3 regions of the Streptomyces sp. TG1A-8 genome follow, and region 3 is predicted to be linked to each of the others. Evidence: riboswitches for the same ligand, from Rfam matches in the RefSeq annotation. Region 3 holds a riboswitch; each other region holds the start of a gene.
What was found. Region 3 has a riboswitch for cyclic di-AMP ahead of QQY24_RS12945 (transglycosylase SLT domain-containing protein). Riboswitches for the same ligand answer to the same signal wherever they lie in the genome.

Region 1 (9,991 bases), 880 kb from region 3:
GGGGCGGCGACTGGCGTTCGTCGATGGTGCCGGAGTGCCTGCGGGTGGAGGCGGCGCCGCTGCTGCTCGGCTGCTACTCCGACGAGGTGGGCCGCGCCCTGTTCGGCGCGAGCGCCGAACTGACCCGGCTGGCCGGCTGGATGGCCTTCGACACCGGCCAGCAGGAGGCCGCCCAGCGGTACTACATCCAGGCGCTGCGCCTGGCCCGCGCCGCCGCGGACGTCCCCCTCGGGGGTTACGTGCTGGCCTCCATGTCGCTGCAGGCGACCTACCGGGGCTTCGGCGACGAGGGCGTGGACCTCGCGCAGGCCGCCGTGGAACGCAACCGGGGACTGGCCACCGCCCGCACCATGAGCTTCTTCCGGCTGGTCGAGGCGCGGGCGCACGCGCGCGCGGGGGACGCGCAGGCGGCGGGCGCCGCCCTGAAGGCCGCCGAGGCGTGGCTCGAGCGCTCGCGGGAGGGCGACAGCGACCCGTCGTGGCTCGGTTTCTACGGCTACGACCGGTTCGCGGCCGACGCGGCCGAGTGCTACCGCGACCTGAAGGCACCGCGCCAGGTGCGGCGGTTCACCGAGCAGGCCCTCTCCAGGCCGACGGAGGAGTTCGTGCGGTCGCACGGACTGCGCCTGGTGGTCTCCGCGGTCGCCGAACTGGAGTCGGGGAACCTGGACGCGGCCTGCGAGCAGGGGGTGCGCGCCGTGGAGGTGGCCGGGCGCATCTCCTCGGCGCGGACCACCGAGTACGTCAGGGACCTGCTGCACCGGCTGGAGCCGTACGGGGACGAGCCGCAGGTGGTGGAGTTGCGGGAGCGGGCCCGGCCCCTGCTGATGGCTCCGGCCTAGACACCGTCGGCCGCACCCGTTCCGGTGCCGTACCCGCCCCTGCGTTTGAACGCGTTGTCAGTGGCGCAGTGCACTATCGAGACGGGAGGTGGTGCACGTGCGGGCGGGCGGGTACGACTGCGATGTGCTCGTGGTCGGTGGGGGGATCGTCGGGCTGTCCACGGCGTACGCGATCACGCGTGCCGCTCCCGGGACGCGGGTGACCGTGCTGGAGAAGGAACCGGGGCCGGCCCGGCACCAGACGGGGCGCAACAGCGGGGTCGTGCACAGCGGGATCTACTACCGGCCCGGCTCCCTCAAGGCGCGGTACGCGGTGCGGGGCGCCGCCGAGATGCAGAAGTTCTGCACCGAGTACGGCATCGCGCACGCCGTCACCGGCAAACTGATCGTCGCCACCGAGCGGGCGGAGCTGCCGCGGCTGCACGCGCTCGTGCAGCGCGGCCGGGAGAACGGGATCCCGGTGCGCGAGCTGGGATCCGCGCAGATCGCCGAGTACGAGCCGGAGGTGCGGGGGCTGGCCGCGATACACGTCGGCACCACCGGCGTGTGCGACTTCGTCGCCGTCGCACGGCAGCTCGCGCGGGCCTCGGGCGCGGACATCCGGTACGGGGCCCGGGTCGTCCGGGTGGACCGGCGGCCGGAGCGCGGAGTGGCCGTGCTGACCGCGGGCGGGGACGTCGTGCGCGGGCGCGTGCTGGTCAACTGCGCCGGGCTGCACTGCGACGAGGTGGCGCGGCTGACCGGTGACGAACCGGGCGTGCGGATCGTGCCGTTCCGCGGGGAGTACTACGAGCTGGCGCGGCCCGAGCTGGTGCGGGGGCTGGTGTACCCGGTGCCGGACCCGGCCTTCCCGTTCCTCGGGGTGCACCTGACCAGGGGCATCGACGGGGGCGTGCACATCGGGCCCAACGCGGTGCCGGCGCTGGCCCGGGAGGGGTACGGCTGGGGGGTCGTACGGCCCCGGGAGCTGGCCGCGACGGCGGCGTGGCCGGGATCGTGGGCGATCGCCCGGCGGCACTGGCGGTACGGGGCGGGGGAGCTGCGGCGGTCGGTGTCCAAGGGGGCGTTCCTGGCGGCGGTGCGCAGACTGCTGCCCGCGGTGCGGGAGGGGGACCTGGTGCGGGCCCCCGCCGGGGTGCGGGCACAGGCGGTGCTGCGGGACGGGACGCTGGTGGACGACTTCCTGATCCGGGAGGGGGAGCGGGCCGTGCACGTGCTGAACGCGCCCTCCCCCGCGGCCACCGCGTCCCTGCCCATCGGCAGGGAGATCGGGCGCCGGGCACTGGCCCTGCTCGGCCCCTCGTGAGGGGCCCCCGCGCGGCGGGACGGACCCCGGGGCACCGCGGCCTTCGGCCCGCGGGACCCGTGCGGGCCCGCGGGCGCGGTCCCGTCCCGCCCGGCCCGGTCGGCCGCGGGTGGCGGGCGCCGTAAAATCGGGGCACTGTGTCTGACTCCCTCGATCTCCCCGACGCCCCCCGGTCCGCCTCCGGCGGGCCGTCGTCCCCGCACGCCCCCGGTGTGTCCGTCCGGCACGGCCGGGACAGGGGGGAACCGCGGTTCCCGGACGGGCCCAGGGCCGATCCGGCCGGGTCGCACTTCGAGCGGCGGATCCGGAGCTTCCAGCCGCGGCGCAGCCGGGTGACGGCCGGGCAGGCCGAGGCGCTGCAGCGGCTGTGGCCCCTGTGGGGGCTGGACATCGACGGGCAGCGGGTCATCGACCTCGCGGAGCTGTTCGGCAACGACGGGCCCGTCGTCCTGGAGATCGGCTTCGGGATGGGCGAGGCCACCGCGCAGATGGCCGCAGAGGACCCCGGCACCAACATCCTGGCCGTGGACGTGCACACCCCCGGCCAGGGGAACCTGCTGAACCTCGCCCACCGCGACGGGCTGTCCAACATCCGCGTGGGCAACGGCGACGCGATCATCCTGCTCAGGGAGATGCTCGCCCCCGGCTCCCTCGACGGCCTGCGCGTCTACTTCCCCGACCCCTGGCCCAAGAAGCGGCACCACAAGCGGCGGTTGATCCAGCCCGAGTTCCTCACCCTGGCCGCCACCCGGCTGAAGCCCGGCGCGATCGTGCACTGCGCGACCGACTGGGAGCCGTACGCCGAGCAGATGCTGGACGTGCTGACCGCGCACCCGGACTTCGAGAACACCCGGGCCGACGGCGGATTCGCGCCGCGCCCCGCCTTCCGGCCGCTGACCCGCTTCGAGGGGCAGGGACTGGACAAGGGACACGTCGTCAACGACCTGCTCTTCCGGCGCGTACCGCACCGCGACCGGTAGCGGCCGACAACGGCCGCCCCCCCTCGTCCGGTCACCGTTAGGGTCGGTGCCGTGGCCACCAGTCCTCCGTACCCGACGTACCCGACGTACCCGACGTACCCGACGTACCCGCCCGGCTCCGGTGGCGGAGCACTGCGACACCCGCACTGGTGGCAGCGCCCCTGGGCGCGCTACGGCGCCCTGATCACGCTGCTGGCGCTGTCCGGGCTGGTGATCCTGGCGCTGGTGCGCCGGCAGACCGGCACCGAGGGCTTCCTCGTCGGCCTCGGCCTGGCCGTGCTGCCCGTGCCGTGGCTGCTGGCCGCCTTCCGGTGGCTGGACCGGGTCGAGCCGGGCCCCTGGCGCAACCTGGTCTTCGCGTTCGCCTGGGGCGCCTGCGCGGCGGCGCTGGTGGCCATCGTCGCCAACAGCTTCGCCACCCGGTGGATAGCCACCGCGACCGCCGACCCGGCCGGCGCCGACACCCTCGGCGCGACCGTCATAGCGCCCGTCGTGGAGGAGTCCGCCAAGGCCGCCGCCGTGCTGCTGGTCTTCCTCTTCCGCAGGCGGGACTTCACCGGCATCGTGGACGGCGTGGTGATAGCCGGGGTCACCGCCACCGGGTTCGCGTTCACCGAGAACATCCTCTACCTGGGCACGGCCTTCGGCACCGACCAGCTCACCGGCGACCGCGGCATCGCCTCCGTCACCGCCGCCACCTTCTTCGTGCGCATCGTGATGTCCCCGTTTGCGCACCCGCTGTTCACCGTGCTCACCGGCATCGGCTTCGGCGTCGCCGCGCAGTCCGCAGAGCGGCAGCACGCCCGGCGCGCCCTGGTCCCGCTCGGCGGGCTGCTGCTCGCGATGGGCACGCACGCCCTCTGGAACGGCTCCTCGGCCCTGGGCCGGTTCGGGTTCTTCGCCGTCTACGCCGCCTTCATGGTGCCCGCGTTCGGCTTGCTGACCTGGCTGGCCGTCTGGACCCGGCAGCGGGAACTGCGGACCGTGCGGGAGGAGCTGCCGGCGTACGCGCACGCCGGGTGGCTGGGGCCGGCCGAACCGTTCGCCCTGGGGTCGATGCGGGCGCGCCGGATGGCCCGGGAGTACGCCGGGCACCACTTCGGGGGCCGGCCGGCGGCGCGCGACGTGGCGCGGTACGAGGCGTGCGCCACCTCGCTGGCGTTCCTGCGGCACCGGGCGCGAAAGGGGCGGGCCGGCGGCGACTTCGCCGTACGGGAGCGGGAACTGCTGGCGGAACTGTGGGGGCGGAGGGCGGCGGCCCGGCCGTCGCTGGAGTACGCGGCCCGGGCCTCCGCCCCGGTGCCCCCGCCCACGGCGTACTGGACGCCGTACGGGTACCCGGCGGTGCCGTACGGGTACCCGGCGGTGCCGTACGGGCACCCCGCCTACAACCCGTACAAGTCCTAGCGGGCCGGGGGCGGGAAGGGCTACGCCGACGCCTCGGTCAGCCTGCGCAGGTCCTCCTCCGGCAGGGTCAGGCCGGTCATGCCCAGCAGGGCGGGGAGCTGGTCGACCGTCCGGGCCGAGGCGATGGGGGCCGCGACCGTGGGCTGGGCCGCGAGCCAGGCGAGGGCGACCGCGGCCACCGGGGCCCCGTGGGCGGTGGCGATCTCGTCCAGGGCCGTGAGGACGTTCCGGCCGCGCTCGGAGCCGAGGTACTGGGCGGCCCGGCCGGCACGGGCGCTGTCGACCGTGGCGCCGGGGCGGTACTTGCCGGTGAGGAAGCCGGACGCGAGGGCGAAGTACGGAACCGAGGCGAGGCCCTCCCGGGCCGCGAGGTCCCGCAGGGGGCCCTCGTAGGTGTCGCGGGAGACCAGGTTGTAGTGGGGCTGGAGGGCGACGTAGCGGGCGAGGCCCTCGCGGTCGGAGAGGTCGAGGGAGGCCCGCAGGCGCTCGGGGCTGATGTTGGAGGCGGCGATGTGCCGGACCTTGCCCGCCCGCACCAGCTCGTCGAGGGCGCCGATGATCTCCTCGACCGGCACCTCGGGCTGGTCGAAGTGGGTGTAGTAGAGGTCGATGTAGTCGGTGTCCAGGCGGCGCAGGGAGGCGTCGGCGGCGGCCTTGATGTTCGCGGCGGACAGGCCCCGGTACCGGGGGTGCTGGCTGACCTTGGTCGCGATGACGACGTCGGAGCGGTTGCCGCGGGCCCTGACCCACCTGCCGATGATGGTCTCGGACTCGCCGCCCCGGTTGCCCTCGATCCACGCCGAATAGGAGTCGGCGGTGTCGACGAAGTTGCCGCCGGCGGCCGCGTAGGCGTCGAGGACGGCGAAGGAGGTCTCCTCGTCGGCGGTCCAGCCGAAGACGTTGCCGCCGAGGGCGAGCGGGAAGACCTCGAGGTCGGAGGAGCCGAGTTTGCGCAGAGGAACAGTCATGCCTCTGTTCAACGATCGTCCGCCGGCCGCGCATTCCGGTCCCGGCGCGAACGGTGTGCGGACGCGACCGGCGGCCCTGACGACGGGGGTGCCGTCGGGACCGCCGGGGGCCCGCGGGTGCACCCGGGGAAGGGCCCGCCCGCTCCTCAGGGCTCACGGGCCCGCCGGACGGGGCTCGTCAGGGGGTGAGGCCCTTGCCGCGCAGCCACGCCATCGGGTCGATGCCGGTGGCCTGGCCACCGGGGTGGACCTCCAGGTGCAGGTGCGGGCCGGTGACGTTGCCGGTGGCGCCGACGCGGCCGATGACGTCACCGGTGCCGACCTTCTGGCCGACGGAGACGCTGATCGAGGACTGGTGGCAGAACCACAGCTCCGTGCCGTCGTCCAGGGTCAGGATGGTCCGGTAACCGTAGGAGCCGGCCCAGCCGGCCTCGGTGACGGTGCCGCCGTGGACGGCCTTGATGAGCGTGCCGGTGGGGGCGGCGAAGTCGAGGCCGGTGTGGTAGCCGGAGGACCACATCGAGCCGGCCTGGCCGAAGGTCGAGGTGATCGTGTACGACGAGGTGGGCAGCGTGTACCGCTTGGCCAGCTCGGCCAGGCGCGCCTGCTCGGCCTTCTTCTCGGCGGCGGCCTCCGCCTTCTCCTTGGCCGCGGCGGCCTGGGAGGCGGCTTCCTTCTCCGCCTCGGCGGCCGCGTCCGCGGTCTGCTTCTGGACGGCGGCGACGGCGGCCGCGGTGGCCTTGTCGTTCGCCGCGCTCTGCTGCCGCTCGGCCTGGGCCATGATCCGGTTGCGCAGGGCCTCCCCCGCGTCGGAGGTGCCCTGGCCGTCGGCGGCGGAGGCGGTGCCGACGCCGCCGAGCGTGTCCGCGGCGGGCGCGTCGGAGGAGTCGTCGCCGAACAGGGAGCCGACCGAGGGCAGGTCCGGCAGGGAGATGGACACCGGCGGCTTGCCGGTGCTGGCGCTGGCCATGCCGCCGGCGCCGACGGCGGCGATCACGCCGACGCCGAGGACGGTGGAGCTGCGGGCGAGTCCGCCGCCGCGCTGCTTGGCCACGCGGTGCCGGCCGCGTACCGGGCGGACGGAGTCCTCGGTGGGGTTCCACTCCTCCCACGGCCCCTCGTCGGCGCGGTACTCGCCGTGGCCGAAGGCCGCGGACTCGTGCGGAGCCGGCGGGTACGGGGTTTGGGGGGCAGGCCGGTTGGACGCCACGCGGGCGTGCTCCTTTCCTTCCTCCGCCTACCGGGTTAGCTGACGGGTTCGGAGCAGGAAGGTCTCCTACGCGCGTATACCTGTCGTGGACTCGACGAGTTCACGACGGCATCCGCGTGATTCACCCCAAGGTGGTGGTTCCCCGGTTCCCTCGCGGGATTCGGCGCGTGCGCGCGGAGCCGTCTCTTGTGACGGCTGGGACGACCGCGCTGCGTTATCGAACGTTAATAGACCCTGCCGCCAGATTCCAAGCCGTTCGGCCCACTCGTTGACGTTTCCGGGGTGGACGTACGCGCCAGGAAGGGAGGAAGGCGGGCGAGTCGACCACCGTTCAGGAGTCCCGGCGGTTTTGACGGTTACTCAGATGTGATGCGCACGGCTGCCGAACGGTCACAGGGCGTGACGATCCTCCGTGCGGCCGTGCGGCCGTGGCCGTCGTACGGCCGGGCGCCGTGCGGTCAGGGCCGTCGTACGGCGAGGAGCGCCATGTCGTCCGTCATGCCGCCCGCGGAGTGCCGGCGCACCTCGGCGGCGAGCCGGCCGAGGAGGGCGCCCGGGTCGGGGAAGACGCGGCCCGCGAGCCGCAGCTCGGGGTCGTAGAACCGGCCGCGGGCGTCCCGCGCCTCGGACAGGCCGTCGGTGTACAGCAGCAGGGTGGCGCCGCGCGGGAAGCCGGCCTCCACCGCACGGTCGGGCCACCGGCCCAGGTCGCCCATGCCGAGCGGCAGCGCGGGCTCGGGCACGGTCAGGCTGCGCAGGGTGCCGTCGGCGTGCAGCAGCAGGGGCGGCGGGTGGCCGCGGCTCACGATGCGGACGCTCGCCCCGCCGTGCGGGAGTTCGGCGAGGACGGCGGTGGTGAAGCCCTCGAAGGCGTCGGTCCCCTGCCGTCGGGCGCCCTCTCGGGCCAGCGCCCGCTCCAGCCGTTCGGCCACCGCCGCCAGCGAGGGCTCCTGCTCGGCGGCCTCCCGGAAGGCCCCGATCACCACGGCGACGACCGCGACCGCGCCCATGCCCTTGCCGCGCACGTCACCGACGATGAGCCGCACGCCGTGCGGGCTGTCCTGGACCGCGTACAGGTCGCCGCCGATGGAGGCGTCCGCCTGCGCCGCCTCGTAGCGGGCCGCGACGTCGAAGCCGCCGATCCGGGCCGCGGGTTCGGGCAGTACGGCCCGCTGGGCGGCCTCGGCGATCTCGCGGGCGGAGGCGAGCCGGCGGTCGCCCCGGCGCACGACGCGGTTGATGGCGGCGGCCAGCACGGCGACCGTGGCCACGGTGACGACCCCGGTGGCCGCGCCGGCGTCCGCGCGCGGGCCGGCGTGGGCGTGCACGGCGGCGGTGATGGCCAGGGCGGCCAGGCCCGTGAGGACCGTGGCGCGCAGGGAGGACAGCGGCGCGGCGACCAGGGGGGCGGCCGTGAGGGAGGGGACCGCGACGAAGCCGCGCGGGACGAGGAGGGCGGACAGGATCCCGCCGGCGATCAGCAGCGCGGGCAGGGCGCGGGCCAGGGCGCGCGGGGACGGGCGGCGGCGGCGGGGAGGACGGCCGGTGTCCGGCGGGACGGGCGAGGGCCCGGCGTGCGGACCGGGACCGGGGTCGCCGGGCAGCCCGTCACCGGCCCTGGCGTACCGGCTCTCGTCCACCTCACCAGGGCGCACCGCTCGTCTCCCGTGTCCTCGACGTGGCTCCAGCGTGGCGGGGGCGGGGAGGGCGGGCGAGCGCTGTGGGCCGAGTGGACGACCGACTGTGACGCACGCCACTCCTCACCCTCCCGGCGGGCCGGGAGCGCGCGGGAAGGGGGTCCGCACGGGGAACAGCACAAACACTCAGGGCCGGGATCCATGTACTGGATCCCGGCCCTGAGCCTTCAGTAGCGGGGACAGGATTTGAACCTGCGACCTCTGGGTTATGAGCCCAGCGAGCTACCGAGCTGCTCCACCCCGCGTCGTTGTGTCTCAAGCATACGCCATCCGCGGGGGTGGTCGCACACGGCTTCCCCGGGAGCGCCTCCCGGGTGCCCGGTCAGCCCAGCAGGTGGGCGTTGGGCGCCTTGGCCGGTGCCTCGTACTCGGGCAGCAGGACGACCCGCGCGCCCGCGTCCGCCAGGACCCCGGCCCCGTCGGCCGCCGTCACGAAGGTGTCCGGCTCCCGCCAGGCCGTGACCACCCGGCGCACGCCCGCGCGCAGGATCAGCTCGGCGCAGGGCGCGGGCCGGGAGGCGCGGCGGGAGCAGGGCTCCAGACTGCTGTAGACCGTGGCGCCGGCCAGTCGCGGGTCCGCCGGGGAGAGCTTGGCGAGGGCGGCCTCCTCGGCGTGGACCACGGGGTCACCGCCCTCGCGGGAGTGCCCGCGGGCCAGCTCCGTGCCGTCGGCGGCGACGACCACCGCGCCGACGCTGAACGCCGTCCGCGAGGGCGGGCACAGGGCGGCCAGGTCGCAGGCGGTGCGCAGCCAGTGCCGGTCGGCGGCGGCGGGCAGGGGGCCGGCCCCGGGGGCGGTGGGCTCGTAGCGCATGAGGACGACGTCCTCGATGCGGCGGGTCTCGACGAGGCGCAGGCGGCCGGCCTGGTACGCCCCCGGGCCGAACAGGCGCGGCGCGGCCGGGTCGCCGACGAACAGCGGGGCGAGGACCAGCTGGAGTTCGTCGGCGAGCCCCTGCTGGAGGAGCTGGGTGTGGACGGTGCCGCCGCCCTCCACCATCAGGCGCCGCACCCCGCGCGCGTCGTGCAGGTGCTCCAGCAGGGCGCGCCAGTCGAGGCCGGGGCCGAGCGGGACGACGTCGGCGGTGCGGCCGAGGGCGCGGGCGGCCCGCGCGGCGCCCCGGTCGGTGGTGTAGACGAGCTTCTCGCCGCCCGTGTGCCAGAAGCGCGCGTCCGGGTCGAGGTCGCCGGTGGCGGTGACGGTGACCTTCAGCGGGTACTCCGGCTCGCCCGCCGCCACCCGGGCCGCGCGGCGCTCGGCGGAGTTCACCAGCAGGCGCGGGTTGTCGGCGCGCAGCGTGCCGGCGCCGATCAGGATGGCGTCGGCCGAGGCCCGTACCGCGTCGACGCGGTCGAAGTCGGCCGGGCTGGAGAGCAGGAGCCGTTCGGGGCCGGTGTCGTCCAGGTGGCCGTCGAGGGAGACGGCGGCGGACAGCAGGACGTACGGCAGGGACATCGGCGCTCTCTCCACGGGCTGGCGGACTGACCGGACTGTTTGGTTCAAGTTTTAAGCAAACCTACACTGGTGGCATGACGACCCGCTGGCTCACTCCCGAGGAGCAGCGCGCCTGGCGCGCCTAC
Region 2 (9,991 bases), 150 kb from region 3:
CGCACAACATCCGGGTGACCGGCATCGGGCACCTGGCCCTGCCCGTCCACCCCGCCGTGGCCGCCGGGATCCGGGAGGCCCTGGACTGCGAGCACACCGGGGACCGGCTCGCCGACGGGCTGACGGTGGCCTGAGGGGAGCACCCGGGCGGCGGACCGGGAGCGACCGCGGGGCCACGGCACGGTCCGCGCACAGGTGACTCACGGTCACCTGTTGTCGGGCAATCATCGAACACAAAGCCGAACTCGCGCCCGCCACCCCCCGGAACACGGCCGAATGCCCGTTTCAGGCCAACGTGAAACCAGCCGAAGATTGTCGCGCCCGCATACCGCCGGGTACAGTCGCCGCACTGCTCTGGCAGCCCCTGTTGTCGAGGCGAAAGAGAAGTTGGTGAACGATCGTCACCCGTCGGGGACCATGACCACCCCGGCCCCGGCTTCCGACGCCTCCGACGCGCACTACGCGCCGTACGGGGCACGGGAAACCCCGCAGGACGACCTCACCACGTACGGCGGCTACGACGCCACCCGTTTCCCGGCCGGTGACACCGGCACCGGGACCTTCGAGACCGACCCGCTCTTCGGCGACCTCCCGGGCGGCACGCAGCACACCGGCGCGTACGACACCGGGCAGTGGCGGACCGACACCGACCGGAGCCCGCACCCCGACCCGTACGCGGCCCAACACCACACCTCCTACGCCACCGGCGGGTACGACACCACCGCCTGGACGATCCCCGCACAGACCACCGGGAACGACACCACCGGCCAGTGGGACGCGAACGCCTGGCTCCAGCCCGGCGACGCCGGCGCCGACCCCACCCAGCAGTGGGAGTGGGGCACCCAGACCCTCGACACGGGCGCCTACGACGCCACGCAGTGGAACACCGACGGCGCGGCCGTGGCGCACGAACAGCACGCCGAGCCGTTCGACCAGCAGACCACGGCCACGCTCGAGCAGGTCGGGGACGAGTCGGCGACGAGCGTCTTCGAGCAGGTGCCGCACGAGGGCGCGCCCTTCGGCCCCTTCGACACCTCCTCCGAAACGCCCGACGGGGAAAGCGGGCCGGCCGCCACCGGCGAGCTGCCCGTCGTACCGGAGTTGCTCGACGGGCAGGAGGAGGGCGTCCCGGTCCCGGCCGCCCGCGTCGGCTCGCGCGGGGCGGCACGGTCCCGGCGCCGCACGCCTCCCAAGCGCTCCGCGCTGCTGACCATCGCCGTGCCCTCGGCCTGTGTGATGGGGGTCGCCGGAATCGCCGCCGCCTCCGTCGGCGCCCTGACCGACGGCGCCCAGGAGACCACCGCCTCCGCGTCGGACGCGCACGCGGTGCAGCCGTCCGTGGCCAACAGCCAGTTGGACACCCAGCTCAGGACGCTCTCCGCCGGCGCCGACGACTTCGCCGACCGGGCCAGCCGTACGCAGGAACGCATCGACCTCGAGGTGCAGCAGGAGCTGGAGAAGAAGAAGGCCGCCGCGGAGGCCGCGCTCAAGGAGCGGCTGCGACCGAAGTTCGCGCTGCCGGTCGCGCAGCACGGGCTCAGCGCCTACTTCGGGCAGGCCGGGGTGAACTGGATGTCCGTGCACACGGGCATCGACTTCCCGGTCTCCTACGGCACCACGGTCATGGCCGCCACCGACGGCACCGTCACCACGAAGTGGAACAGCGCCTACGGCAACATGATGATCGTGACGGCGAAGGACGGCACGCAGACCTGGTACTGCCACCTGTCCAACTACCGGGTACCCTCCGGGACGATCGTCAAGGCCGGCGAGCCGATCGCCTACTCCGGCAACTCCGGCAACTCCACGGGCCCGCACCTGCACTTCGAGGTGCGCCCGGCGGGCGGATCGGCCATAGACCCGCTGCCCTGGCTGCGCAGCCACGGCCTGGATCCTTCCTGAGACCCGTCGCGCACCGGGTGGGGTGGGGGTCCCGCCCGGACGGCGGGACCCACCCGTGCCTACAGCTTCTCCACCGGCGCGTACCGCAGCAGCAGCCGCTTGGGCTTGTCGTCGCCGAAGTCGACCGTCGCCTCCGCGTTCGCACCCGTGCCCTTCACCGCGACGACCGTGCCGAGTCCGAACTGGTCGTGGGTGACGCGGTCCCCGACGGCCAGGGCGACCACCGGCTTCTCCCCCGCGCGCCGGGTGGCGAACCCGGACGCGCCCGAGACCGCGGAGCGGGAGCGGGTCGAGGACAGCGAGGCCGCGACCCCGGCGGCGGGACCGGAGGGCATCGGCGCGGTCGCCCCCGTCCGCTTCCAGTCCACATGGGCGGGCGGGATCTCCTCCAGGAAGCGGGAGGGCGGGTTGTACGACGGCTGGCCCCAGGCACTGCGCAGCGTGGAGCGCGTGAGGTACAGCCGCTCCCGGGCGCGCGTGATGCCGACGTAGGCCAGGCGCCGCTCCTCCTCCAGTTCCTTGGTCTGGCCGAGGGCCCGCATGTGCGGGAAGACGCCGTCCTCCATGCCGGTCAGGAAGACGACCGGGAACTCCAGGCCCTTGGCGGTGTGCAGGGTCATCAGCGTGATGACGCCGCTGCCGTCCTCCTCGTCCGGGATCTGGTCGGAGTCGGCGACCAGGGCGACCTGCTCCAGGAAGTCGGCCAGCGTCCCCTGCTCGCCCTCGCCGCGCTCCTGCTCGAACTCCAGGGCCACAGCCGCCAGTTCCTGCAGGTTCTCGATGCGGGTCTCGTCCTGCGGGTCGGTGGAGGCCTGCAGTTCGGCCAGGTAACCGGTGCGTTCGAGCACCGCTTCGAGGACGGTCGCGGGTCCGGCGCCGGACTCCACGATCGTACGCAGGTCCTCCATCAGCGTGTTGAACCGCTTGACCGCGTTGGTGGACCGCGCGGCCATGCCGTACGCCTCGTCCACGCGCTTCAGCGCCTGCGGGAAGCTGATCCTCTCCCGCTGGGCGAGGGCGTCGACCATCGCCTCGGCGCGCTCGCCGATGCCCCGCTTGGGGACGTTGAGGATGCGGCGCAGCGGCACCGAGTCCTCGGGGTTGGCGAGGACGCGCAGGTAGGCCAGGACGTCCCGGACCTCCTTGCGCTCGTAGAAGCGGACGCCGCCGACGACCTTGTAGGGCAGGCCGACGCGGATGAAGACCTCTTCGAAGACGCGGGACTGGGCGTTGGTGCGGTAGAAGACGGCGACGTCGCCGGCCTTGGCCCGGCCCGCGTCGACCAGGCGGTCTATCTCGTCCGCGACGAACTGCGCCTCGTCGTGCTCGGTGTCCGCCACGTAACCGGTGATGCGCGCGCCCTGGCCGGCGTTGGTCCACAGGTTCTTCGGGCGGCGGGACTCGTTGCGCTCGATGACCGCGTTGGCGGCGGACAGGATGGTCTGCGTGGAGCGGTAGTTCTGCTCCAGCAGGATCGTCGTCGCGTCCGGGTAGTCCTCCTCGAACTGGAGGATGTTACGGATCGTCGCGCCCCGGAAGGCGTAGATCGACTGGTCCGCGTCACCGACCACGCACAGCTCGGCGGGCGGGAGGTCGTCCGCGTGGGGCGGGGCGTCCCCGGCGTGCTCGCCGGTGCCGACCAGTTCGCGCACGAGTGCGTACTGGGCGTGGTTGGTGTCCTGGTACTCGTCCACCAGGACGTGCCGGAAGCGGCGGCGGTAGTGCTCGGCGACGTCCGGGAAGGCGCGCAGCAGGTTGACCGTCGTCATGATCAGGTCGTCGAAGTCGAGCGCGTTCGCCTCGCGCAGGCGTGACTGGTACAGCGCGTAGGCCTGGGCGAGGGCCTTCTCGAAGCCGTCGGTGGCCCGGGCGGCGAAGTCCTCCTCGTCGATCAGCTCGTTCTTCAGGTTGCTGATCTTGGCGCTGAAGGACTTGGGCGGGTAGCGCTTGGGGTCGAGCTCCAGGTCGCGGCAGACCAGGGCCATCAGGCGCTTGCTGTCGGCGGCGTCGTAGATCGAGAACGAGGAGGTGAACCCGAGCTTCCTGGACTCCCGGCGCAGGATGCGCACGCACGCGCTGTGGAAGGTCATGACCCACATCGCGTGCGCGCGCGGGCCGACGAGCTGCTCGACGCGCTCCTTCATCTCGCCCGCGGCCTTGTTGGTGAAGGTGATCGCGAGGACCTGGCCCGGGTGCACGTGCCGCTCGGCGAGCAGGTGGGCGATGCGGTGGGTGAGCACGCGGGTCTTGCCGGAGCCGGCGCCGGCGACGATGAGCAGGGGGAGCCGGCGTGGACGACCGCGGCGCGCTGGTTCTCGTTCAGCCCCTCCAGGAGGGCGGCGGCGTCGATCGCGGGGCGCGGGGCGCCGTCGCGGTAGTGGGTGTCCCGCTCCGGCGGCACGTCGAACTTCCCGCCGAACAGGTCGTCCGGAAGCGACTCCGGAACGTGATCGTCCTCGGGCGGCGGCGGGGGCTCCTCCTCGTGCCCGCGAGGGGCTCGGAGGTCCGCCAGGAAGCTGTCGTCAAAGAGGCTGCTCATCGCTCTCCGAGTCTAGGGCGCCCCGCGGACAACCGGTCGCCGCCCCGGGGGCACGACCGGTCCCCCGGGGCGGCGATGACCGCTTCGGCACGCACCGGTCCGCCGCTCACGCTGCGCGGGCGTCCCGTCGCGGAGGCCCGCCCGCTCACAGGTCACGAAAATGTATCGGACATTTCGTGCGCCAACCTTCACAGGAGTCACACGAGTTGGCTAAGTTTCCCTCAGGTCGCACGACCCCTTCCGGCGAACGTCGCCGGGCCGCGCGGCCTCCGCCGAGTCCGGTGCGCCCCTGTGCGGCGACCGGAGCCGGGGACCCACCGATCCTGGGGTGAATCGGCCGACTCCCACCCGGGACGACGCCGTAGGGCAACCCTTCCGAACCACCCGCCCGAACCCGACAGCTAACCCGGTAGGCGGCACATGGAAGGAGTCGCCTCCCTTGGCGTCGCACCGCAAGCCGCGCCCCGGCGGGACGCGCGGAGCAGTCGTCCGCACCAGCCCCGCCCTGGCCACCGCCGCCTTCACCTCCGTGGCCGTGCTGTCGCACGCGGCCGAGGCGGCGCCCGCTCCCGACGGCCGGCCGAGCCGGGAGGAGATCGAGAGGAAGATCGAGGACTTCTACCGGCGGGCCGAGTCGGCGGCCGAACCGCAGGAGGCGGCCGGGGCGCGGACCGGCCGGCCGCGCGAGCGCGCCGACGTCCCGCGCGAGGGGGTCCGGCTCCCGGACGGCCCGCGGGACTACTTCGACCAGAGCCGGGTGATGGACCGGCTGGCCTCGACCGTGCGCAGGCGCCAGGAGACCGCCAGGACCCGTGCGACACCCGTCGTGGCGCCGGCCGAGGCGCCGAACGGTCCGAAGACGGCCAAGGCCGCCGCCCAGCGAAAGCTGGCGTCCGCGCGCGCACTGCTCGCCCGGGAGGCGGCCCGGGGCACGGCACCGCCGCCGGGCCGGTCCGCCCGCGGCATCACGCCGTCCGCCGCCCCGGCCGACCTCCCGACCGACCTCCCGGCCGGCAAGGCCGTCGCCTTCGCCCGCGCACAGATCGGCAAACCGTACGTCTGGGGTGCCGCCGGGCCCGGTTCCTACGACTGCTCCGGCCTCACCCAGGCCGCCTGGAAGGCCGCCGGCGTGGCCCTGCCGCGCACCGCGGCCGGCCAGGCCCGCGCGGGCACGGCGGTCACGGTCGCCGAGGCGCGACCCGGTGACCTGGTCTTCTTCGGCGGCGCGCACCACGTCGGTCTCTACCTGGGCGGGGGCATGATGGTCCACGCACCGGGGCCCGGCGCGTACGTCTGCGAGGAACCGGTCCACCACGGCGGCGAAACGCCCGTCCACAGCGTCGTGCGACCGGCCTGACCCGTCCCGCGCCCGCCGTCCCGCGCGCGGTGCGCTGTTCGGGCCCCCGCGCGCGTGCCCTCCCCCGGACGGACCGCGCGGCTCCCTACCATCGGGCGCATGCCCGGCATCTCAGGTCTGCGTGCGTGGTGGGCCCGGCGCCGGCCGGCGGCCGGGACCGCGGTGATGGCGACCGGCATCGTGTCGGTGGGCCTGCACATGAGCGGTGACGAGACGCCGTCCCGGATCCTCCTGGGGGTCGCCTGCGTCGTCTGGGCGGGGCTCGGTGCCGGGTTCGCCGTACGGCTGGTGGGACAGCGGCACCGGTGGGCGGCGCAGGCGCGCGGCCCGGGTGCGCTCACCGCCGTCGCCGCCACGGCGGTGCTCGGCACCCGGATCTCGGCGCTCGGCCGGCAGACCCCGGCGGAGGCGCTGCTGGCGCTGGCGGCGCTGCTCTGGCCCGTGCTGCTCCTGCTCGCCCCACGGAACCGGGGGCGGCGCATGCCCGGGACGGTGTTCCTGTGCTGTGTGGCCGCACAGGGGCTCGCGGTGCTGGCGGCCGTCCTGGCCGCGAGCGAGGCACTGGCGTGGCTCGCGCACGCCGCGCTGGCGCTGTTCTGGCTGGGCCTGGTGTTCTACGGCCTCGCCCTGACGCGCTTCGAGCCGCGCCAGGTGCTGCACGGGGCCGGGGACCACTGGTTCGCCGGCGGGGCGCTCGGCATCTCGGCGCTGGCGGGGGCCGAACTGCTCCTGGCCGACAGCGCGCGCCTGCCCCTGTGGAACGACGACGACCGCGGCACACTGCGCGACATGACCATCACGCTGCTCGTCCTGGACCTGGCCTGCTACCTCGTCCTGCTGGCCGCCGAGGTGGCGCTGCCCCGGCTGCGCCACGACGTGCGGCGGTGGGCGACGGTGTTCGCGACGGGGGCGACCGCGGCGGCGGTGCTGTCCGTCGCGGCCGCCGTGGACGCGCCCTGGCTGACGGGGCCGGGGCGGGCGCTGGTGTGGGTGGCGGTGGCGGCGTGGCTGGTGGCCGTCGTCGCCGCGGTGCGCGCGGCCCGCGCGGGGGCCGGCCAGGGCGGCAGGGGGGCGCCGGGCGTCACGTCCACAGCACGGCGATGAAGATGTTCGCCGTGGTCAGCAGGCCGACCAGCCCGAAGAGCCCCTTGTCCACGTCCTCCTCGTCGCGCTTCACGTAGACCAGCCCCAGGACGACGATCAGCAGGGCCAGCTTGAGGCCGATCTTGACGGTGTTGACGTGGTGGTCGTCGGCCTCGTTGAGACCGACCAGGACCACGCCGGTGGCCAGCATGGTGAACGCGCCGTGCAGCATGGCGGGGACGAAGCGGGCCGTGCCCCGGCCCATCGCCTTCATCTGGGTGAGGAAACCGCCGAGCAGCGCGGCGATGCCGATGATGTGCAGGCCGACGAAGAGATGGATGAGTACGTCCATGGGCCGGAGCCTAATCAGGGGCCTCCCGGCTTCCCGTCACCGGGCCCGGCCGAGGCGCCCGCCGGTCGCGCCCGCGTGTGTTCCATAGCACCCCAGGGCTCCCGCGCGTCCCGCTTGCCCCACTTCGATCACCACGCTGCGTGAAGGCGGTCATGGGAGATCGGTGAACCGACCACGGCCGGTCACGACTCCGCCCGTCATGGGCAGTTCCGCACAGTGCGTTACCAAGCCGTCACCGTTGGCCCTAGCGTCCTCACCCGGGTGACCGGCTCCTGATCACCGTCCTGACCAGGGGCGGCCGTCGGTCTCCCCGGCCGGGAGGTGTCCGGCGCGCTCCCCGTGCGGGCCGCCGTCGGACGCACCGACCGCTCGGTCCTACGAGTCCTACGGAAGGGACGTGACGGTCCAGGTGGCAGCGCACCGCAAACCCCGGCAACGCTTGCTCGGCGGTCACGCCGCCCGCACGGCCGCGACCATCGCCCTGGCGGGCGCGGCCACCGCAACGGGTTTCGACGGGACGGGACACGCCGAGCCGCAGCTGACGCCGGCACAGGTGAGGACGCGGGTGGACCAGTTGTACCGGGAGGCGGAGGCCGCCGCCGAGAAGTACGACGGGGCCCGGGAGAAGGCGCGGGCGGCCCGGGACCGGCTGGACTCCCTGCGGGACGAGACCGCCCGCAAGCAGGACGAGCTCAACACGGCCCGGGCCGCACTGGGGTCGTTCGCCGCGGCGCAGTACCGCGACGGCGGCATCGACCCGGCCTGGCAGCTCGCGCTGTCCAGCGATCCCGACCGGTACCTCGACGGTGCCGCGTTCGCGGAGCGGGCCGGTGACCGGCAGGCCGGGACCGTGTCCCGGGTGCGCGCACGATTGCGGGAGATCGAGCAGTTGCGCGGCGCCGCCCGCGTCCAGCTGGCCTCGCTGCGGTCGCGGCAGGCCGAGTTGAAACGGCGGAAGGAGACCGTCACCGGCAAGCTCGCCGAGGCGCACCGGCTGCTGGACCGGCTCACGCCCCCGCAGCGGGCCCGGGTCACCGGCGGCTCCGTACCGGGACGCGCCTCGCGCTCGGTCCCGGACGCCCGTCCCGCCCCGGCGCCGCCGGAGTCCGCCGCCCTGGGGGTCCGCGCCGCCGAGGCCGTCGCCTACGCCTACCGGAAGCTCGGCAGCCCCTACGTGTGGGGCGCGACCGGCCCGGACGCCTTCGACTGCTCGGGCCTGGTCCAGGCCGCCTACCGCTCCGCCGGGATCTCCCTGCCCCGCACCACCTACGCCCAGATCAACGCGGGCCGCCGCGTGCCCCGCTCCCGGCTGCGGCCGGGCGACCTGGTGTTCTTCTATTCCGGCGTCAGCCACGTCGGCCTCTACGTCGGCGACGGCCGGATGATCCACGCCCCGAACCCGTCGGCGCCGGTGCGGCTGGCCCCGGTCGACGAGCTGCCGTTCGCGGGAGCCACGCGGGTGGTGTGAGGGTGGCCCCCCGGGCCTGTCAGACCAGCCGGCGGGCCGTGGCCCAGCGGGTCAGCTCGTGGCGATTGGACAGCTGCAGCTTGCGCAGGACCGCCGAGACGTGGGACTCGACCGTCTTCACCGAGATGTACAGCTGCTTGGCGATCTCCTTGTAGGCGTAGCCACGGGCGATCAGGCGCAGCACCTCACGTTCGCGCTGGGTGAGCCGGTCCAGGTCCTCGTCGACCGGCGGGGCGTCGGTGGAGGCGAAGGCGTCCAGGACGAACCCGGCCAGGCGCGGGGAGAAGACGGCGTCCCCCTCCTGGACCCGGAAGACGGAGTCGACCAGGTCGGCACCGGTGATGGTCTTGGTGACGTAGCCTCGGGCACCGCCGCGGATCACGCCGATCACGTCCTCCGCCGCGTCGGACACGGACAGCGCGAGGAAACGCACGGGCCGCTGGGCGTCCGTCGTCAACGCGGCGCACCTGCGCAGGACCTCGACCCCGCCGCCGCCCGGCAGGTGGACGTCGAGGAGGACCACCTCGGGGCGGGTCGCGGTGATGACCGTGACCGCCTGGTCGACGTCCGCGGCCTCGCCGACCACCTCGACGCCGGTCTGCGCGGTCTGCCCGATCTCGGCCTGGACGCCGGTGCGGAACATGCGGTGGTCGTCGACGAGCACCACGCGCACATGGCGCCCACCCGCGCCGTCACCGGCGGTGGGTCCGGACCCGGCCGCCTCCGCCGGCGCCGCAGTGCCGTTCGCCTCGGTCGCGTCGCTCATGACGTCCTCTCCGCCCTCTCCATCTCCAGTTCGACCTCCGTGCCCCCGTCCGGCACCGCCCGCAGGCGGGCCGTGCCGCCGTTGCGCTCCATCCGGCCGATGATCGATTCTCTGACGCCCATGCGGTCGGCGGGTATCGAGTCGGGGTCGAAGCCCGGGCCGCGGTCGCGGACGGACACGAAGACCGTCCTTCCCTCGACCTCGGCGTAGACCTGTACGGCGCCGCCCTGGCCACCGTACTTGGCGGCGTTCACCATCGCTTCGCGCGCGGCCTGCATCTGCGCCGCGGTCCTCTCGTCGAGCGGGCAGTCGCCGACCACGACGACCTCGATGGGCACACCGTGCTTGTCCTCCACCTCGGCGGCGTTGCGGCGCACCGCCTCGGCGACCGTGTCCGGCTCGTCGGCCTCGTCCTTGCCGGTGCCCTCCGGCTTGTAGAGCCAGGTGCGCAGGTCGCGCTCCTGGGCCCGGGCCAGGCGGCGCACCTCGTTCGCGTTGTCGGCGTTGCGCTGGATCAGGGTGAG
Region 3 (9,991 bases):
ACCACGACCAGCTGTCCGTCTTCGGTATCGGCCAGGACCTCACGGAGGGCGAGTGGCGCGGCGTCATCCGGCAGCTGCTGGCCCAGGGACTGCTCGCGGTGGAGGGGGAGTACGGCACGCTGACGCTCACCGAGGCGAGCGGCGCGGTGCTGCGGCGGGAGCGGGAGGTGCCGCTGCGCAAGGAGCCCAAGAAGCCGGCCACCTCCCGGCCGGGTGCGGGTGCCGCCGCGGGCCGGGGCGAGCGCAGGGCCAAGGCCGCCGCGGTCGAGCTGCCCGAGGAACTGCTCCCGGTCTTCGAGGCCCTGCGCGCCTGGCGCGCCGAGCAGGCCCGGGAGCAGGGCGTCCCGGCGTACGTCATCTTCCACGACGCCACGCTGCGGGAGATCGTCGCCCGCCGGCCCGGGTCGGTGCGGGAACTGGGCACGATCGGCGGAGTCGGCGAGAAGAAGCTGGCGACCTACGGGGAAGGGGTGCTCGCGGTGCTCGACTCCCTGGCCGGCGCCGGCCCCGCCCCCGACGGCTCCCTGGCCGGCGCGGGCGGCGGTTCCCCGGAGGACGACCGGCCCGAGCAGGCCGAGGAGCCCGAGCCGGACGACTGGACGTAGGACGGGCGGCGCCGCGGGGCGCGGGGACCGGGGTGCGGGTCCCGCGGGGGGCTTCCGGCGCGGGCGCCGCGCCGTTCCCCGGCGGTCAGGAGAGCGCCGTCAGCCCCGGGGCGAAGGTGATCAGCAACGGAAGCAGCGGGACCAGCGCGGCCACCGTCGTCGTCAGCGCCCGGTGCCGGCGCAGCAGCCGCGGGGGCGGCTCCAGCAGGCGGTCCACGCGTTCGCCGAGGAGGCGGCGGCTGGACGCGCAGGACAGGACACCGCGGTGCTGGTTCAGCTCGATCAGGGCGAGGGCGGTGGTGACGTGGCCGCAGCGGCGGGACGCGGTGTCGTCGGCGGCCAGCTCGACCAGGCGGTGCGTCTGGTCGCAGAAGTGGGCGAACAGCGGGACGCGCGGGAAGCCCGTGGCGAGCGCCGTGGACAGGTGCAGCAGCCAGTCGTGGTGGGCGCGGGCGTGGCCGCGCTCGTGGGTGAGCACGGCGTCCAACTGGTGTCCGGTCAGGCGCTGCAGGGCACCCGTGGTGACGACCAGCTGGGGCGGGTGGCCCGGCATCCACCACGCGTCGGGGTAGTCGTCCTCCAGCACCAGCATGGGGCCGCGCGCCGGGGGCAGGCCCGCGGGCAGGTCGGGGGCGCGCTCGCGCAGGTGCGCCCGGGCCCGGCCGCGGTGCCGGCGGGCCTCGGCGAGTTCCCGGGCGAGCATCGCCGTCGTCCAGGCCGCCCCGCCGGCCAGCAGCAGGGTGAGGGCGACGGACCAGAGCGGGGCGGCCGAGAGGTCGTACGCGGCGGTGACGGCCGGCGGCGCGGGAGCGAACACGCGGTCGCGGACGGTGTGGAAGACGGCCGCCGCGCCCAGGACCAGCGCGGTCAGACAGCACAGCAGCACCGTGGCGACCAGGCACTGCCACACCCACAACGCCACCACGGGGTCCCGCTCGGGCCAGGCGGCCCGGGTCAGCGCGCGCGGCGCCGGTACGGCGGCCGTCAGGGCGACGACGCTCAGCAGGAGCAGGCAGACGGTCATGCCGGGGCTCCGGTTCCTGTCGGAAAGGGGTGCGGGTGCCGGAACATGCGCCGGGGCGCATCGGGTGGTGCGTGTTCCCCGTCAGTATGACGCGGACGGGCGGCGCGAGTCAGGTGCCGGCACGGATCCGGCCGCTCCTTCCCGGCGCGTCCGGCGCCGTCCCGCGGGTGCGCCCGCCCCGGTGCGCGGTGCCGCCCCGGTGTCCGTGTCCGTGCCGCCGACCGCCCTGCCGCGGCGGTGGGTTCGCCCCGGCGGCCGGCGGGCGCCGGCTCAGCCGGCCACGATGCGCCCGGTGACCTCCCCGAGGCCGACCCGGCCGCCGTCCGGCCCCGGGGCCCAGGCCGACAGGGTCACGACGTCGCCGTCCTCCAGGAAGGTCCGTTCGCCGCCCGGGAGGCCGAGCGGTTCCCGGCCGTTCCAGGTCAGCTCCAGCAGCGAGCCGCGCTGGTGCTCCGCCGGACCGCTCACCGTGCCCGAGCCGTACAGGTCGCCGGTGCGCAGCGACGCCCCGTTCACCGTCATGTGGGCGAGCTGCTGGGCGGCGGTCCAGTACATGGTGGCGAACGGCGGCTCGGACACCACGTGGCCGTTGAGCACGACGGAGATCCGCAGGTCGTAGCCGCCGGGTTCGATCCCGGGGGCCGAGTCGTCCAGGTAGGGCAGCAGCGGGTGGGTGCGCTCGGGAGGCGCCACGCGCGCGTGCTCCAGCGCGTCCAGCGGGGTGATCCACGCCGACACCGACGTGGCGAAGGACTTGCCGAGGAACGGGCCGAGGGGGACGTACTCCCAGGACTGGATGTCCCGCGCCGACCAGTCGTTCAGCAGGCAGAGCCCGAAGACGTGCTCCTCGAAGTCGCCGAGGGCGACCGGCCTGCCCGGCGCGGAGGGCACGCCCACCACGAAGCCGACCTCGGCCTCGATGTCCAGCCGGACCGACGGGCCGAAGACGGGCGCCGGGTCGTCCGGGCCCTTGCGCTGCCCGGACGGCCGTATGACGTCCGTGCCGGACACCACCACCGTGCCGGCGCGCCCGTGGTAGCCGATCGGCAGGTGCTTCCAGTTCGGGGTCAGCGAGTCCTCGGCGTGCGGACGGAAGATCCGGCCGACGTTGCGGGCGTGGTTCTCGGAGGCGTAGAAGTCGACGTAGTCGGCCACCTCGAACGGCAGGTGCAGGGTGACCTGCGACAGCGGGTGGAAGAGTGGCTCGATGGTCTCGCGGTGCGCGGGCACCGTGACCCACGCGGTCAGGGCGCGCCGCACGTCCGACCAGGCCGTGCGGCCGGCGGCCAGCAGCCGGGTGAGGGTGGGCCGGGCGAGCAGGGAGGCGTACGGCGAGCCGAGTGCGGCGGCCGCGGCGCCCGCGTCCAGGACGTGGTTGCCGAGCCGGACGCCGACCCTGCGCCCGGTGTTGCCGGCGGGCGAGAACACGCCGTAGGGGAGGTTGTGCGGACCGAAGGGGTCGCCCTCGGGGACGTCGAAGGGGGGCATGGGGTGCTGCCTCACTCTCATCCGGGCCATGCATGGCACTGCGTTCCATGTGGTTGCGCCACACGTTACGGGTGTGCCGCACGTCCCACGCAGTGCCGTCCGGGGTGAGCGGGCGATGTCCACGGGGTCCGCGACGCCCCCGAGCGGCCCTGCCCGGGCGCCCGTTCCGGCCGGCGTCCTTGGAGGACGTGCGAGGGCGTGCGGAAGCGTGCGAGGACGTGCGAGGGCACGGCCGGGGCCGCCGCCGGGTCCCGGCCCGCGGTGCGGGGGCCGCCGCCGGGATCCGGCGCGTGCCGCGGGATGAGTCGGCGGGGCGGCGCGTCCGTATTCTCTGATCATGGCCGCACTTCCCGCATTCACCCTGATCGCCACCGACCTGGACGGGACGCTGCTGCGCGGCGACGACACGGTCTCCGACCGGTCGCTGGCCGCGCTCGCGCGGGCGGCGCGGGCCGGCGCCCGGCACCTGGTGGTGACGGGCCGCCCGGCCCCCCGGGTGCGGCCCCTGCTGGCCGACCTCGGCTGCACGGGGCTCGCGGTGTGCGCGCAGGGGGCGCAGGTCTACGACGCCGGCGCCGGCCGTCTGCTGTGGTCGGTCGGGCTGGACCGGGAGTCGGCCGAGACCGCGCTCGGCAAGATCGAGGCCGAGGTGGGCCAGGTGTACGCGGCCGTCGACCAGGACGGCGTGGAGGGGCGCACCCTGATCGAACCCGGGTACCTGATGCCCCACCCGGCCCTGCCCGCCGTCCGGGTCGGCCGGCGCGAGGACCTGTGGCGCGAGCCCATCAGCAAGGTGTTGCTGCGCCACCCCGCGCTGACCGACGACGAGCTGGCGGCGGCCGCCCGCTCGGCGGTGGGTCCGCTGGCGACGGTCACCATGTCGGGGCCGGGGACCGTGGAGCTGCAGCCGAGCGGTGTCACCAAGGCGACCGGCCTGGCGCTGGCGGCGGACCACCTGGGCGTCGCCGCCGGGCGGGCCCTCGCCTTCGGGGACATGCCCAACGACATCCCCATGTTCGGCTGGGCCGGGTACGGCGTGGCCATGGCCGGCGCCCATCCCGAGCTGAAGGCCGTCGCGGACGAGGTCACCGCCTCGAACGAGGACGACGGCGTCGCCGTCGTCCTCGAGAGGCTGTTCCCGGCCGGTTGACCGGGACGGCGGCGGGCCCGCCGGGGGCGCCGGTCAGTACGCGCCGTACACGTTGTCGATCGACCCGTAGCGCGCGGCCGCGTAGTTGCAGGCCGCGGTGATGTTGGCGACCGGGTCGTAGGGGTCGAACGCGGTGCCGGGCACGTGGTAGGCGGCGAAGGTCGGGTCGATGACCTGCAGCAGTCCCTTGGACGGGGTGCCCGCGGCGGCGTTGGAGTCCCAGCCGTTGACGGCGAGCGGGTTGCCCGAGGACTCGCGCATGACGTTGCGGTAGATGCCGTTGTAGGTGCCCGGGATGCCGCGCTGGGCCATGATCGCGAGCGACTCGCGGATCCAGCCGTCGAGGTTGTTCGGGTACCCGGCGGGGGTGGTGGCGGCCGCGGCGGCCGTGGTGGTGGCCGCGGAGGCGTCGGCCGCGCCGACGAGCGGGAGCGTGAGGACGGCGGCACCGGCGCCGAGGACGGCGATCCGGCGGACGAGGCGGTTGGTGCGGACGCGGCGGTACCGGGGGGCAGCAGACATGGGGATGTTCCTCTCCGTCGCCTGCGAGGTGAGCTGTCGGGTTCGGGCGGGGAGGTGCCCGGCCGCGCGGCCGTGGCCGCGCGGCTTCACCCCGAGCCGTCCCGGGACGGCGTGTGCGTCCGGTCCGGCGGCTTGCCTGGGTCCCCCGCTCCTGCCGTACGAATGGGTTCTCGACGGGTGGTGCCAGGCGCGGCAGGATTCGGCGTCCGCCTGACAGGGCGGGAACGTATGCGAGAGCACATGTCGGGAACAAGCACCGGATTCACGGAACATGCCGGTCGACACCGGTCCGGGGGATATGGGGCACTTGATCCTTTGCGGTCGCCGTGCCCCAACTGGCCGTCGCGGCAAGGCGAAGGGGCCGTGAGGGGCGATCGGTGCGCCACGGCCCGCACGTGACCCACTTCACGAAATGGCGAATTATGCCAAATCGGATATGGGTGATTTGTGATTGCGGCCCACCGGAACGGAAGGACTGGCCGGATCCGACCCCTCCGTACGGGCGGGGAATAGGGCGGAAAGATATGTCCTCATATCACCCGATCGGAAATATAACGGTCACGACCGATACCGCCCGGGCTGGACCGGTGGGCGCTATCGGTGATCGAAACGGGACCGGATACGCTGAGTTGAGTGAAGGCAGCGACCTATCGACAAACCGTGTAACCGCCAGCAGACACCAGCAGACAGGAGACCCCTCGTGACCGTCGTCGGGCCGTTCGGGCTGAGCGTGCGGGACCAGGCCCTCGAAGCCGATGTCCAGGCCGGATTGACGGCTGTCGAGGAAGGCCTGCTCGAGGCCACCAAGAGCGAGGTCCCGTTCATCACGGAGGCCGCGCAGCACCTCGTGCGGGCCGGGGGAAGCGGTTCCGGCCACTGCTCGTGATGCTCGCCGCGCAGTTCGGCGACCCGTACGCGCCGGGTGTCGTGCCGTCCGCCGTCGTCGTGGAGCTGACCCACCTGGCCACCCTGTACCACGACGACGTCATGGACGAGGCGTCCGTGCGGCGCGGCGTGGAGAGCGCCAACACACGCTGGGGCAACTCCGTCGCCGTCCTCACCGGGGACTTCCTGTTCGCCCGCGCCTCCCAGATCCTCGCCGACCTCGGCCCCGAGGCCGTGCGGGTGCAGGCCCTGGCGTTCGAGCGGCTGGTCACCGGGCAGATCCTGGAGACCGCGGGCCCCTCGGACGGCCGTGACCCGGTCGAGCACTACCTGGACGTGCTCGGCGGCAAGACCGGCTCCCTGGTGGCGGTGTCGTGCCGGTTCGGCGCGATGATGTCCGGCGCCCGCGAGACGGTCGTCGACGTCCTCACCCAGTACGGCGAACGGCTCGGGGTCGCCTTCCAGCTCGCGGACGACGTCCTCGACATCGCCTCCGACTCGCACGAGTCCGGCAAGACCCCCGGGACCGACCTGCGCGAGGGCATCCCGACGCTGCCCGTGCTCCGGCTGCGCGAACGCGCGGCCCGGCTGGGGCTGCCCGAGGACCTCGCCCTGTGCGAACTGCTCGACTCCGACCTCAGCGACGACGGCCGGCACACCGAGGCGCTGGTCGCGCTGCGCGCCCACCCCGCGCTGGAGCAGGCCCGCCGGGACACCGTCCGCTACGCGGAGGAGGCGCGGTCCGCGCTGGCCCCGCTGCCGGAGTGCGACGCCAAGGCGGCGCTGCTCGAACTGTGCGACGCGGTGGTCCACCGTGCCGGCTGAGCCAGCGCCCGGACACCGGCCGGACGGTGCCGTCCCGCCCGACCCCTACGGGTCGGGGGAGGCGCGGCCGCCGGGTGTCATACCCCAGGCGTACGCGGAGTTGGCTCCGAGGTCTGACGCTTTCTCACGGCCGGTTTGGTGAGATGGAAACCACGGAAATCACCACTCCTCACCGATTCGGGTGAGAATGGCGGCTCAAGTGGACCAGAGTGAGGGCAGCCGCCGCCGACGACGGAGGTAGGGCAACACATGGCACCGTACGAATCCGGTGACGCAACGGGCACCGCACGGCACGACGAGGACCTGCGCCCCGGACGCCGCAGGGCCGCCCGGTACGTCGTCCCCGTGGCGGTGGTGGGGGTGGCGGCGGCCACGATCGGCCTGGTGCCGGCGCTCGCCGACTCGGGCGACCCCGACCTGCCGTCGATCACCGCGCAGCAGCTGATCCGGAAGATCGCCGCGTCGGACGTGCAGCGGCTGTCCGGCACGGTGAAGATCGACACCGATCTCGGCCTGCCGGACCTCGGCGGCCTGGGGAGCGGCCTGGCCTCCGGGGCGGCCCGGGGCGGCGACGGCTCCTTTGCGGACCCGCGGGCCAAGCTCACCGAGCTGGCCTCCGGCACGCACACCCTGCACGTGGCCGCCGACGGCCCGGACCGCCAGAAGGTCTCGCTGCTGGAGCGCGGCGCCGAGTACAGCCTCGTCCACGACGGCAAGGACGTGTGGGGCTACGACAGCAAGAGCAACGAGGTCTACCACGCCGCCGCCGGCTTTGGCGCGAAGCGCGGCGCCGAGCCGCCGGCCACCCCGGAGGACTTCGCCGGCGAGGCGCTGAAGTCGGTCGACGCCACCACGTCCGTGACCGTCGACGGCACCGCGCACGTCGCCGGACGCGACGCGTACAAGCTGCTGATCAAGCCCCGGCAGTCCGGCAGCACGGTCGGCGCGATCAGCATCGCCGTGGACGCGAGGACGGGCCTGCCGCTGAAGTTCACGCTGACCCCGGCGGGCGGCGGCGCCGCCGTGCTCGACGCGGGCTTCACCCAGGTCTCCTTCGCCCGGCCGGCCGCCTCCACCTTCGACTTCACCCCGCCCCGGGGCGCGAAGGTCACCGAGGGGGAGGGCGGGCACGGCACGGACGGCAAGGCGTCCGGGCGCGGCTCCGCGTCCGGCGGGGAGTTCGTCGGGGGACTGGACGGGCTCGACGTCCTCGGCAAGGGCTGGACCTCCGTCGCCACCTTCGACACCGGTGCCGGGGGCGGCCTGCCCACCGGCTCCCGGGGCGGCGACCTCGGCGGCTTCCTCGGCTCGCTCGGCGACCAGGTCTCGGGGAAGTTCGGCAAGGGCACCGTCTTCTCCACCCGGCTGGTCAACGCCCTGATCACCGACGACGGCACGGTGTACGCCGGTGCGGTGACCAAGGAGACACTGGTCAAGGCGGCGAACGAAGGGAACTGACCCTTCGCGGGCACGACGGATCGAGGGCAGGCCGATGGACGGAGTGCCGGACACCGGGCGGAACCCGGGGAACCCCGCGGAGCGGAACCCGGGGAACCCCGCGGAGCGGGACCCGGGGGACGCGCCGGCACCCGTCATCGCCACGCGCGGCCTCACCAAGCGCTACCGCGGCGGACAGCTCGCCGTGGACGGTCTCGACCTGACCGTCCCGGCGGGCAGCGTCTTCGGCTTCCTCGGTCCCAACGGTTCCGGCAAGGCCACGACCATCCGCATGCTGATGGGCCTGATCGAGCCGACTTCCGGCGCGGCCCGCGTCCTGGGCCGGCCCATGCCCCGGTCCGCCCGCACCGTCCTCCCGCGGGTCGGCGCGCTCATCGAGGGCCCCGCCCCCTACGGCTTCCTCTCCGGCCGGGACAACCTGCTGCGCTACGACGCCGCCGACCCGACCGCCGACCCGCGCACCCGGCGCGCCCGCGTCGCCGCCGCGCTGGACCGGGTGGGCCTCACGGCGGCCGCCGGGAAGAAGGCGCGGGCGTACTCGCTCGGCATGAAGCAGCGCCTCGGGCTGGCCGCCGCGCTGCTCCGGCCGCGCAGCCTGCTCGTCCTGGACGAGCCCACCAACGGCCTGGACCCGCAGGGCATGCGGGAGATCCGCGGCCTGGTCCGGGAACTGGCCTGCGACGGCACGACCGTCTTCCTCTCCTCCCACCTCCTCGACGAGATCGAGCAGGTGTGCACCCACGCGGCCGTGATGGCCCGGGGCAGACTGATCACGCAGGGCGCGGTGGCCGACCTGGCGGCCGGCGCGCGCGGCCGGCTGGCGGTGACCACCCCGGACGCCGGCGAGGCGGCCCGGGTGCTCAAGGAACAGGGCGCCGCGGACGTCACCGTCGACGGCGACCGGGTGACCGGCGAACCGCCCGGGCGGGACCTCGCCGACGTGAACGCGGCCCTGGTCGCGGCGGGCGTCCGGGTCCGGGGCTTCACCCTCGAACGGGCCTCCCTGGAGGACGCGTTCGTGGCACTGACGGGGGAGGGCTTCGATGTCGCGGGCTGAGACGCCACCGGCCGCCGGGACTTCGCCGTCCGGCCGTCCGCCGGCACCGACCGCCCGCCGGCCCGGTCCCCTGTGGACCCTGGGGCTGCTGCGCAACGAGCTGGTCACCACCGTCCGCCGCTGGCGCACGCTCGCCCTCCTCGGGGTGCTGGCCGCGGTGCTGGTGCTGGTGGGCGTCGCCGTCCGGATCGAGACGCGGGACGGTTCGCCGGCGGGACCGGGCGGCGGCGAAGGCCCGGCGTTCATCGGGCAGATCACCAACAACGGCCTGTTCCTGGTGTTCACGGCACTGGCCGCGACCCTGCCGTTCTTCCTGCCGATGGCCGTCGGCGTCGTCGCGGGCGACGCCGTCGCGGGCGAGGCGGGCGCCGGCACCCTGCGCTACCTGCTGGTCGCGCCCGCCGGCCGCACCCGCCTGCTGCTCACCAAGTACGCGACGGTCCTGGCCTTCTGCCTGCTGGCCACCCTGGTCGTCACCGTCTCCGCGCTGGCCGTCGGGGCGCTGCTGTTCCCGCTGGGAGACCTGACGACCATCTCCGGCACGCGCATCGGCTTCGCCGACGGACTCCTGCGGGCCCTGCTGATCGCCCTGGTGGTCGCCGCCTCACTGGTGGGCGTCGCCGCCCTCGGCCTGTTCGTGTCCACCCTGACCAACAGCGGCATCGCGGCGATGGCGGCCACCGTCGGCCTGCTCATCACCGTCCAGATCCTCGACCAGATCCCCCAGCTGCACGCGCTGCGGCCGTACCTCTTCCCCCACTACTGGCTGTCCTTCGCCGACCTCATGCGCGACCCCGTCTACTGGGACGACCTGGTGAAGAACCTCGGCCTGCAGGCGCTGTACGCGGCCGTGTTCGGCTCGGCCGCCTGGGCGCGGTTCACGACGAAGGACGTCAGCGCGTAGGGGGCGGGCGGCGGTCTCGTGCGGGAAACGCGCGAGGGGCGCGTCCCGCGCGAAGAACGTCTTCACGCGCGCC

Region 1: it holds a riboswitch for cyclic di-AMP, as region 3 does, so the genes downstream of both, QQY24_RS17005 (M23 family metallopeptidase) here and QQY24_RS12945 (transglycosylase SLT domain-containing protein) in region 3, are expected to answer to the same signal.
Region 2: it holds a riboswitch for cyclic di-AMP, as region 3 does, so the genes downstream of both, QQY24_RS12175 (C40 family peptidase) here and QQY24_RS12945 (transglycosylase SLT domain-containing protein) in region 3, are expected to answer to the same signal.

Annotation. Positions count from the first base shown of each region.
Region 1 is NZ_JASTLB010000001.1:3,895,309-3,905,299, reverse strand. It holds gene QQY24_RS17030 (MFS transporter) at 1-842, shown strand, start outside; gene lhgO (L-2-hydroxyglutarate oxidase) at 931-2,148, shown strand; gene trmB (tRNA (guanosine(46)-N7)-methyltransferase TrmB) at 2,286-3,128, shown strand; gene QQY24_RS17015 (PrsW family intramembrane metalloprotease) at 3,180-4,535, shown strand; gene QQY24_RS17010 (aldo/keto reductase) at 4,556-5,503, opposite strand; gene QQY24_RS17005 (M23 family metallopeptidase) at 5,682-6,713, opposite strand; cyclic di-AMP (ydaO/yuaA leader) riboswitch at 6,721-6,889, opposite strand; gene QQY24_RS17000 (PP2C family protein-serine/threonine phosphatase) at 7,172-8,368, opposite strand; tRNA gene QQY24_RS16995 (tRNA-Met) at 8,582-8,655, opposite strand; gene QQY24_RS16990 (dihydrofolate reductase family protein) at 8,733-9,866, opposite strand; gene QQY24_RS16985 (MarR family winged helix-turn-helix transcriptional regulator) at 9,941-9,991, shown strand, end outside.
Region 2 is NZ_JASTLB010000001.1:2,868,232-2,878,222, forward strand. It holds gene QQY24_RS12160 (triacylglycerol lipase) at 1-134, shown strand, start outside; gene QQY24_RS12165 (M23 family metallopeptidase) at 391-1,902, shown strand; partial or broken gene pcrA (DNA helicase PcrA) at 1,962-4,441, opposite strand; cyclic di-AMP (ydaO/yuaA leader) riboswitch at 4,702-4,872, shown strand; gene QQY24_RS12175 (C40 family peptidase) at 4,881-5,798, shown strand; gene QQY24_RS12180 (hypothetical protein) at 5,898-6,902, shown strand; gene QQY24_RS12185 (hypothetical protein) at 6,880-7,233, opposite strand; gene QQY24_RS12190 (NlpC/P60 family protein) at 7,643-8,701, shown strand; gene QQY24_RS12195 (response regulator transcription factor) at 8,721-9,467, opposite strand; gene QQY24_RS12200 (ATP-binding protein) at 9,464-9,991, opposite strand, start outside.
Region 3 is NZ_JASTLB010000001.1:3,017,259-3,027,249, reverse strand. It holds gene recQ (DNA helicase RecQ) at 1-605, shown strand, start outside; gene QQY24_RS12960 (M56 family metallopeptidase) at 691-1,629, opposite strand; gene fahA (fumarylacetoacetase) at 1,900-3,117, opposite strand; gene QQY24_RS12950 (HAD family hydrolase) at 3,455-4,267, shown strand; gene QQY24_RS12945 (transglycosylase SLT domain-containing protein) at 4,301-4,789, opposite strand; cyclic di-AMP (ydaO/yuaA leader) riboswitch at 4,793-4,975, opposite strand; partial or broken gene QQY24_RS12940 (polyprenyl synthetase family protein) at 5,490-6,499, shown strand; gene QQY24_RS12935 (DUF2092 domain-containing protein) at 6,749-7,957, shown strand; gene QQY24_RS12930 (ABC transporter ATP-binding protein) at 7,992-9,014, shown strand; gene QQY24_RS12925 (ABC transporter permease) at 9,001-9,918, shown strand; partial or broken gene QQY24_RS12920 (flavodoxin family protein) at 9,934-9,991, opposite strand, start outside.